2 regions of the Erythrobacter litoralis genome follow, and region 1 is predicted to be linked to the other one. Evidence: predicted binding sites of a transcription regulator. Region 1 holds the regulator's gene; the other holds the start of a gene.

What was found. Region 1 encodes LexA, which represses DNA repair genes until DNA is damaged. Its sites were predicted from a motif close to GTTCCNCNCTTGTTCT; they were not measured.
Region 2: the regulator LexA is predicted to act here: its motif matches at 2,465-2,480, upstream of Ga0102493_RS14105 (ribonucleoside-diphosphate reductase subunit alpha).

Annotation. Positions count from the first base shown of each region.
Region 1 is NZ_CP017057.1:1,560,733-1,565,157, forward strand. It holds gene istA (IS21 family transposase) at 1-617, opposite strand, end outside; gene Ga0102493_RS07400 (ComEC/Rec2 family competence protein) at 785-2,110, shown strand; gene lexA (transcriptional repressor LexA) at 2,299-2,997, opposite strand; gene Ga0102493_RS07410 (molybdopterin molybdotransferase MoeA) at 3,180-4,400, opposite strand; gene moaC (cyclic pyranopterin monophosphate synthase MoaC) at 4,400-4,425, opposite strand, start outside.
Region 2 is NZ_CP017057.1:2,966,345-2,970,769, forward strand. It holds gene Ga0102493_RS14100 (TIR domain-containing protein) at 1-1,910, opposite strand, end outside; gene Ga0102493_RS14105 (ribonucleoside-diphosphate reductase subunit alpha) at 2,528-4,425, shown strand, end outside.

The DNA of each region.
Region 1 (4,425 bases):
GCCGCCGACAGGCTGTCCGTCCGGTGAAGCCGCGGTGCGCCGCCCGCTGACCACAAGGCATTCTGCAGCCCCTCGGCCAAGGCAACAAAGCTCTCGCCGCCCAGGATCACATGGCAGTGCTCGAACCCGCCATAGGTCAGCCGGAAGTGATAGAGCATGTGCTCAAGCGGCACGCCGGCGACCGTGACATCAAAATCGCCCATATCGGTAAAGTCCGACAGGCCAAGTCTGCCAGGCTCATGCAACTGCCGGAAGATGACCTCGCGTTCGGGCCCATGCAGCGCACGCCAGGCCCTGATCCGTCGCTCGAGCGTCCGGCGCGCAAACGGCAGGCTGCCATGCCGGCGGCGCAGCTCCTCGAAGATCGCGATCGGACGAAGCCCGGGCGCTGCTTCCAGCAACGGCACGACCTCCTCGTCAAAGTATCCTGCCAGCGGATCGGGACGCCGCCGCCCGCGCGGCGCTTTCGTCTGCAACGGCCGCTGCGGATCCTGCAACAGCCGATAGCCCGTCGCGGGACTCATCCCGGCCTTCACCGCAGCCTGCGCTACCGAGTGATCTTTCCTCAATGTCATGAACAGCCTCATCTGATGATCGGTTATGTGACGGCCAGGCACACGGCAGGTCCTCCGCAGAAGGAAAACCCAACCATACCTGACACCGCGATCATCTCGGCAGCCCAGCAAAGGGCGCCCCGGTGTGGGGGAACCGGCTACGGGCTACGCCCTGCGCCGGTTCCCCCACACCGGATTCTCATCTTGATTGTCGCGCTTTCTCATCCTGATTGTCGCGCGACACCATCAGCGGGTTGCATGTCAGCGCGGTGATCGCAGCCGCCTATCTCGCCGCGCTGAAGCTGCTCGCGCTGTTTCCGGCGATAGCCCTGCGCGCCCGCCTGCCGGTCCTTGCAGCAGGTGCAGGCGCGCTGGCCGGCGTCGCCTACACCTTGCTGACGGGGGCCCAGGTTCCCACCGTGCGAAGCTGTGTCGCCGCATTGCTGGTCCTGATCGCGCTGGCAATGGGCCGCGATGCGCTTTCGCTGCGAATGGTCGCCGCGGCCGCTCTCGTCGTCATGCTGCTGTGGCCTGAGAGCGTAATCGGACCGAGTTTCCAGATGAGCTTCTGCGCCGTGCTCGCAATCGTCGCCTTACACACTTCGCAGCCGATAAGGGCCTTCCTCGCCCCGCGCGAGGAGCCATGGTGGCAGCACACCGGAAGGCGCGTCGCGATGCTGTTCATCACCGGCCTGGTGATCGAAATCGCACTGATGCCGATCGTCCTCTATCATTTCCACAGGGCAGGATTGTACGGCGCAATCGCCAATGTGATCGCCATCCCGCTCGTTACATTCGTATCGATGCCTCTGATCGCGCTGGCGCTCCTGCTCGATCTCGCCGGTCTCGGAGCGCCAGTCTGGTACCTGGTGGAGGCATCGCTCGACCTTCTCCTCGCCATTGCCCATTTCACCGCAAGCCAGCCCGGCGCTGTCAAGCTGATGCCGCAGATGGACGGGCTGACGATCGCACTTTTCACCGCCGGCGGCTTGTGGCTCGCATTGTGGACCGGGCGGGCGCGGCTGCTGGGCCTCGCGCCTGCTGCGCTCGCCACTGTCATGCTGATCGCGACCCCCATTCCGGACATCCTCATCGGCCGCGAAGGCCGTCATGTCGGCATCACCATGGTAACGCCGGAAGGGGAACGCCGACTGCTTTCCCTACGGGATACCCGCTCGTCCTACAGCCGCGACAACCTGCTTGAACTCGCCAGCGTCACCGCCGAACCGATCCCCCTTGCCGAGTGGCCCGGCGCGCGATGTTCCCGGTCGTTCTGCGTGATCGGGATCGAGCGCGGCGGGCGGACCTGGACTCTCATGATGGCCCGCAATCGCGACCGGATCGAGGAGCGCAGGCTCGCCGCGGCCTGCGCACAGGCCGATATCGTTGTGGCCGACAGGTTTCTGCCACGCTCCTGCCGTCCCGCCTGGCTCAAGGCGGACCGCAAGCTGCTTTTGCGAAGCGGCGGCCTTGCGCTCGACCTTGATGAGGGCCGCATGACGAGCGTCGCCGAAGGGCAGGGCCAACACGGATGGTGGCGCGGCGAGCGCGATTGACCACCTTGCTCCCGGCGCCCAAAGCAGGCTTCAAAGAAGAGCCGCGTGCCGATTTCGACAATCGGCACGCGGACGCTGCATGAAACAGGGACCGATTGGCCACCTGCCAACACGGCCATTCACGAAGCAGCGGGACTTCTGGCGGGCAACAGCAAACCGCCATGTCACCGTGTCAGGAGTTCCCGGTCCTAGTGATAGCGTCGCAGCAACCCGGCAAGCCTGCCCTGGACCTGCACTTCCTCGGACCGGTAGACTTGCGGTGCATATGCAGCATTGGCCGGATCGAGCCGGACTGCCCCGCCATCCTTGTGGAGGTATTTCAACGTCGCTTCCTCGCCGCGCACCAGCGCCACCACGATCTCCCCGTCACGTGCCGTGTCGGTTCGCTTTACGAGCGCGAAATCGCCGTCGAAGATGCCGGCCTCGATCATCGAATCGCCGGATACTTCAAGCGCGTAGTGTTCACCCGGACCGAGCAGGGCCGCGGGTACGGGGAGCGAGTTCTGCCCCTCGAGTGCCTCGATCGGGGCGCCCGCGGCGATCCGGCCATGGAGCGGGATCTCGATCACGTCATTGGCAGGTTCCGGAGCGTCGCGCAGCGTGCGCGAAACCGAGGCCACTGCATCGTTCGCCGCATCGAGCCCGGCAGCGCCGCGCGAGGCGGGCACGGCATCTTCGGGCTGTCGGATCACTTCAAGTGCGCGCGCACGGTTGGGCAACCGGCGGATGAAGCCGCGTTCCTCAAGCGCTGAAATCAGGCGGTGAACCCCCGACTTGCTCTTGAGGTCCAGCGCTTCCTTCATCTCCTCGAAACTGGGCGAAACGCCGGTTTCTTCCAGCCTCTGCTGGATAAAGCGGATCAGTTCGTGCTGCTTTGCGGTCAGCATGCGGATTCTCCCACGGGTGCATCCGCAATGGGTGCGGATGCTGAAAAGACGCAACTGCAAGAGGCACCGATTGACTGGTGCGTTGCGCGTGCTTTCGCCACCGAAAAGGTGAACGAATGCGGAACGAATAGGAAACTCGGCAATGCAAGTCAAGACGCTTGACCGCGCAAGAGTTGGACTTTTCAGCCGGTTCGCAGTGACCAGACCGACACTTCCTCTCCGGCCTCGACCGGATCGGCCCCGGCGGGGCGGTCGATCAGGCAATCCGCTCCGGCGAGAGCCATGAGTGCGCTTGAATCCTGAGTAGCGCAGCGCCGGACCTGCTGCCCTTCCATGACGGCGCGCAGGAATTCGCGGCGTTTGCCGCCGGGCGGAAGGTCTTCCCTCGTGCGGACCGAAAGGGAATGCGGCAGCGGCTCGGCAGCGCCCATCGCAGCGCGAACCAGCGGTAGGACGAACAGGAACGCTGTGACGAAGCTCGAAACGGGATTGCCGGGAAGCCCGACGATCACTTGCGGCGGTGCATCCGGGCGGTCACGGGTTGCGACAAGCAGCGGCTTGCCCGGCTTGATCGCCACCTTCCAGAATGCGATGTCAGCCCCCCAGCGTTTCAGAGCGTCCTGAAGTAGGTCGTGATCGCCGACTGAGGCGCCGCCGCTGGTAACGAGGATATCGGCTTGCTCGGCCTGCGACAGCGCCCGGGCGAGCGCTTCCATATCATCGGCGACGGGACCGAGCCGGGCCGCGCGCACGCCGAGGGGAGCGAGCTGTGCGGCGAGCATCGGGCCGTTCGAGGCAGGTATCTGGCCCGGCCCGCATCGCGTTGGATCTCGCACCAATTCGTCTCCGCTGTCGAGCACCGCGATGCGCGGCACGGCGGCGACCATGCAACTCGCATGGCCGGCGGCGATCGCGAGCGCGATCTGCGCCGGGCCGAGCATGGAGCCTGCCGAGAGCACCTGCGCGCCTTCCTCAAAATCGAAGCCGCGTTTCCTCACATGACGTCCCGGCGGCGGAATTTCCCCGGCCCGCAAGGTTGCCTCCTCAACGCTCGCATCCTCCTGCAGCAGAACCCGGTCGGCACCCTCGGGCATGTGGGCACCGGTGGAGATGCGGACCGCTTCTCCGGGGCCGAGCGCGCCGCCGAACGGCACCCCGGCGCGGCTCTCGCCGACAATTCGCCACGGTCCGCTGCCGCTGTCGCTGTGAGCGTCGGCGTCGGCGCTCAGCGCATATCCATCCATCGCGGAAAGGTCGGCCGGAGGCTGCGTGCGCGCGGCCCGGAGGTCGACGGCGAGCACTCGCCCGTGCGCTTGGTCGACAGACACCTCCTCGATGCGAACGGGTGGAGCGAGTGCAAGCAATCGTTCCTGCGCTTCCTCCAGGGCAAGCGGGCCGTTCATCAATCGCTCCCGGGTGCACGCCAGT
Region 2 (4,425 bases), 1.4 Mb from region 1:
TCGCGCATGTCATAGGCCCTCTCGAGGAGATCGAGCGCGCGGTCGGCATCGCCCCATTGCGCATGCACCTGCGCCTGCTGGTAGAGCCCGGCATCGCCATAGGTCCCGACCAATTCCGCCAGCGCCGCGCGCGCCCGCGCATCATCGCCGAGCCGCGCGAACGTGATCGCAAGCCCGACCTGGCTGAAAATCGGCACGCGTTCCTTTTCGAACGCCGCCTGCGCCCCTGCAAGATCGCCCTGCATCAGCCGGGCATTGCCGATCGCGAAATGGGCGCTGGCAAGCCCCGGATTGAGCTTGAGCGCCTGCATCATGCGGCTGATCGTGGCGGAATAATCGCGCGCGAAAAGCGCGATGAACCCGGCAGTGCGAAAGGCGAGGGGATTGAGCGGATCGAGTTCGAGCACGCGGTCGATCATCTGCATGGCGAGCGGCTGCTTATCGCCATAGGCATAAAAGATCGCGACCGAGGCCTGCACGTCGGCATCGCCCGGTGCAAGCTCCTGCGCGCGACGGTAATGCGGAGCGGCCCCGGCCCGGTTGAGCCGCCCGTTATTGAGCGCGAAGCCGAGCGCGAGATGGCCGCGAGCGAGCTCGGGCGCGAGCGCGATCGCGCGTTCGGCAGCGGCGATGGAAAGATCGTAGAAGCGCTCGACCTCCTCGGCGGACGCGCTCGCATTGGCGACCGCGGCCAGCATTCTCGCGCGCATCGCATGGGCCGCTGCAAAGGCAGGGTCGGATGCTATCGCCGCCTCGAACTGGGTCAGCGCGGCGCGATCGCTGTTGATCCCGGCAGAAAGAGTGGAAAGCGCCAGTCCGCGCAGATAGGCCTCGTAGGCGGCAGGATCCTCGGTCCCGCCCACGCCCCGCTGCTGCTCCACGCTCCGAAGCGCGCCTTCGCGTCCGGCAATCCGCGCGACCAGCGAAAGCGCAACGGTCTCGGCGATTTCGGACTGCATCGCGAACACGTCGGCAAAGGACCGGTCATAGCTTTCCGACCATCGCACGACACCGCCGTCGACCTCGACCAGTTCGACGAAGATGCGCACCATGTCGGCGGCGCGCTGGACCGATCCGCGCAGGATGTTCTCGACGCCGAGCCGTGAGGCAAGCGCGAATTCGTCGCCGTCCGCGGCCGCTGCCGAACTGGTCGGCGCCGACACCCTGAGGCGCGGATTGCGCGCGAGAGCCTGACGCAGTTCATTGGAAAGACCCGCGGAAAACCAGCCCTGCTCCTCGTCGCCGGTGAGATTGGCGAAGGGCAGGACAGCCATCGAAACCGCACCGCCTCCAGCGCCTCCGAAAAGGCCGGCCTGCCATGCGCCCAGCACGCCGACGCCCGCCAGCAGGGCCGCCCCGCCACCGATCGCCAGCCCGCGCCGGGAAACGCCGCCTGCAAGGGCGGCACGCGGCGATGGCGGCGCTGCCGGCGGCGCGGCCTGCGCGGGCATGGCCCGGCGGTCCGGGGGATCTCCATCGCCCGAGACCGTCCGCCTGACCGCCGCCAGCACCCGCGCCATTTCGGGCGCATCGGGCGTGCCGGACCAGCCGCTGATGTCGAGCAATTGGATCTGCCGGAAACCGAGCGGCGACATCGTGCCGTCGAGCGAAACCGGGACGAGACAACCGCGTTCGCGGCCGCGCTGCGCCTCGTCGCGGACCCATCCGGATTCGACCGCCTGCCGCGACCACAGCACGACGACGCAATCCGCTTCCTCCAACGCGGCCTCGGTCATGGGCAGGTAATTGACGCCGCCTTCGATCAGGCCGTCCCACCAGACATCGAACCCGGCCTCTTCGAGCACCGCGATGATCCGCTTCGCCGCTTCGGAATCGGTGCGGGTGTAACTGAGGAACAGCCGTGGAGCGGAGGCTTGGCGCTGGTCCGGTGGCTCGTGAGCGTTCGCCATGTCCTCTGCCATGTCCATCGCCCCTGAAGCGCCTGCGAGGCCGAACCTAGAGGGGTTCGCCCGGACTGGCTAGTGGCGTGTGCGTGGCGGGCCGGAAGGGCGAAAACGCCGGACGTTGCGGCGCCCGCCGCCGGCCTTTGCGGGCCCGATGGCGCAACAATCTTGCCGCCGCCCGAGCGAAAGATTCAGGCATTGATTCACATGATTCAATCACCAAATTTTTCTTCACAGATTCATTTTGCCCCTTGCGCGTTCCACGACTCAAGCTTGGTCCACGCGTCGCGCGGTCTCGCTGCGCTCCGAACATGCGCAAGGCGCCGTTTTAAGGGTTAATCGCCCGTTGACGCGGACCCGCGTGCGATTCATGATCTAGTGGTTAGGTCTGCGGCGGACCCCCCAGCCATGGTGAATCCCCCCTCCGGCCCTTCGGGTCGGGCATGGGTTCGGAGTCTCCGGCGAAGGGTCCCGGATGAACCTGGCAGGAGACCAGAAGAGCTGTATCCGGAGGACAGGCCTGTGGCCGGACCGGGGACAGCCTGTGGATGGGCCGGTAAAGAACAGAATTGGAACATTGGCCCTTGCGGCCATGGGGCGATTCGGGGGACAACGGGGTGACAATGGATTTCAAGACGAGCGACAGCGTGCCGAACGAAGTTATCGACGACACCGAAACCGGCACTGCGGAACACCCGCAGGCGAATAAACAGGCGAATGAAAAGGCCGTGAGCATGAAGAAAGCCGACACCGGCAGCGACGAACTGATCGCCGAAAAGGCGGGCGAAGCCATGGCCGGCGCCGTCGCCAATGCGATGAAGCAGGCCGCCAAACCCGACAGCAAGAGCGTCAATCCGCGCCGTTTCACGATCCGCACCGATCCAGCCCGCGATGCGAACCTAACCGCCTTCGGCAAGGAAACGCTGACCGACCGCTATCTCCTGCCCGGCGAAAGCTACCAGGACCTGTTCGCCCGCGTCGCCGATGCCTATGCCGACGACGAGGAACACGCCCAGCGGCTCTACGACTACATCTCGAACCTGTGGTTCATGCCCGCGACCCCGGTGCTGTCGAACGGCGGCACTGCGCGCGGCCTGCCGATTTCGTGCTATCTCAATTCCGTGTCCGACAGCCTCGACGGGATCGTCGGCACCTGGAACGAGAACGTCTGGCTCGCCTCCAAGGGCGGCGGCATCGGCACCTATTGGGGCAATGTCCGCGGCATCGGTGAGCCCGTGGGCCTCAACGGCAAGACCAGCGGCATCATCCCGTTCGTGCGGGTGATGGACAGCCTGACGCTCGCGATTTCGCAGGGGTCCCTGCGGCGCGGATCGGCGGCGTGCTATCTCGACATCAGCCACCCGGAGATCGAGGAATTCCTCGAAATCCGCAAACCTTCGGGCGACTTCAACCGCAAGGCATTGAACCTGCACCACGGCGTTCTCGTCACCGACGAATTCATGGAAGCGGTGCGCGCGGGCGACAAGTTCGACCTCAAGAGCCCCAAGACCGGCGAAGTGCGCGCCACCGTCGATGCGCGTTCGCTGTTCCAGAAGCTGGTAGAAACCCGCCTCGCGACGGGCGAGCCCTACATCGTCTTCAACGATACCGTGAACCGCATGATGCCCAAGCATCACCGCGATCTCGGCCTTAAGGTCTCGACCTCGAACCTGTGTTCGGAAATCACCCTGCCGACGGGCATCGACCATCTCGGCAACGATCGCACGGCGGTGTGCTGCCTGTCCTCGTTGAACCTTGAAAAGTGGGACGAGTGGAATTCCGACAAGCGTTTCATCGAGGACGTCATGCGCTTCCTCGACAACGTGCTGCAGGACTATATCGACCGCGCCCCCGAAGAGATGGCCCGCGCCAAGTATTCGGCCATGCGCGAACGTTCGGTCGGGCTCGGCGTGATGGGCTTCCACTCCTTCCTCCAGTCGAAGGGGCTCGGGTTCGAAAGCGCCATGGCCAAGGCGCACAATCTGAAGATGTTCCAGCACATTCAGGCCAAGGCATCCGAAGCCTCGATGCTGCTCGCGCAGGAGCGCGGACCCTGCCCCGACGCCGCCGAAATGGGCGCGATGGAGCGGTTTTCGTGCAAGATGGCGATCGCGCCGACCGCGTCGATCTCGATCATCTGCGGGGGGACAAGCGCGTGCATCGAACCGATCCCGGCGAACATCTACACCCACAAGACGCTTTCGGGCAGCTTCGTGGTGAAGAACCCCTATCTCGAAAAGCTGCTCGACCGGAAATCCAAGAATTCGAACAATGTCTGGAATTCGATCCTCGAGCGGGGCGGTTCGGTCCAGCATCTCGAATTCCTCACCGCTGAGGAAAAGGCGACGTTCAAGACCAGCTTCGAGATCGACCAGCGCTGGCTGCTCGAATTCGCCGCCGACCGTTCGCCCTATATCGACCAGGCGCAGTCGCTGAACCTGTTCATCCCGGCCGACGTCGACAAGTGGGACCTGATGATGCTGCATTTCCAGGCGTGGGAGAAGGGCATCAAGTCGCTCTA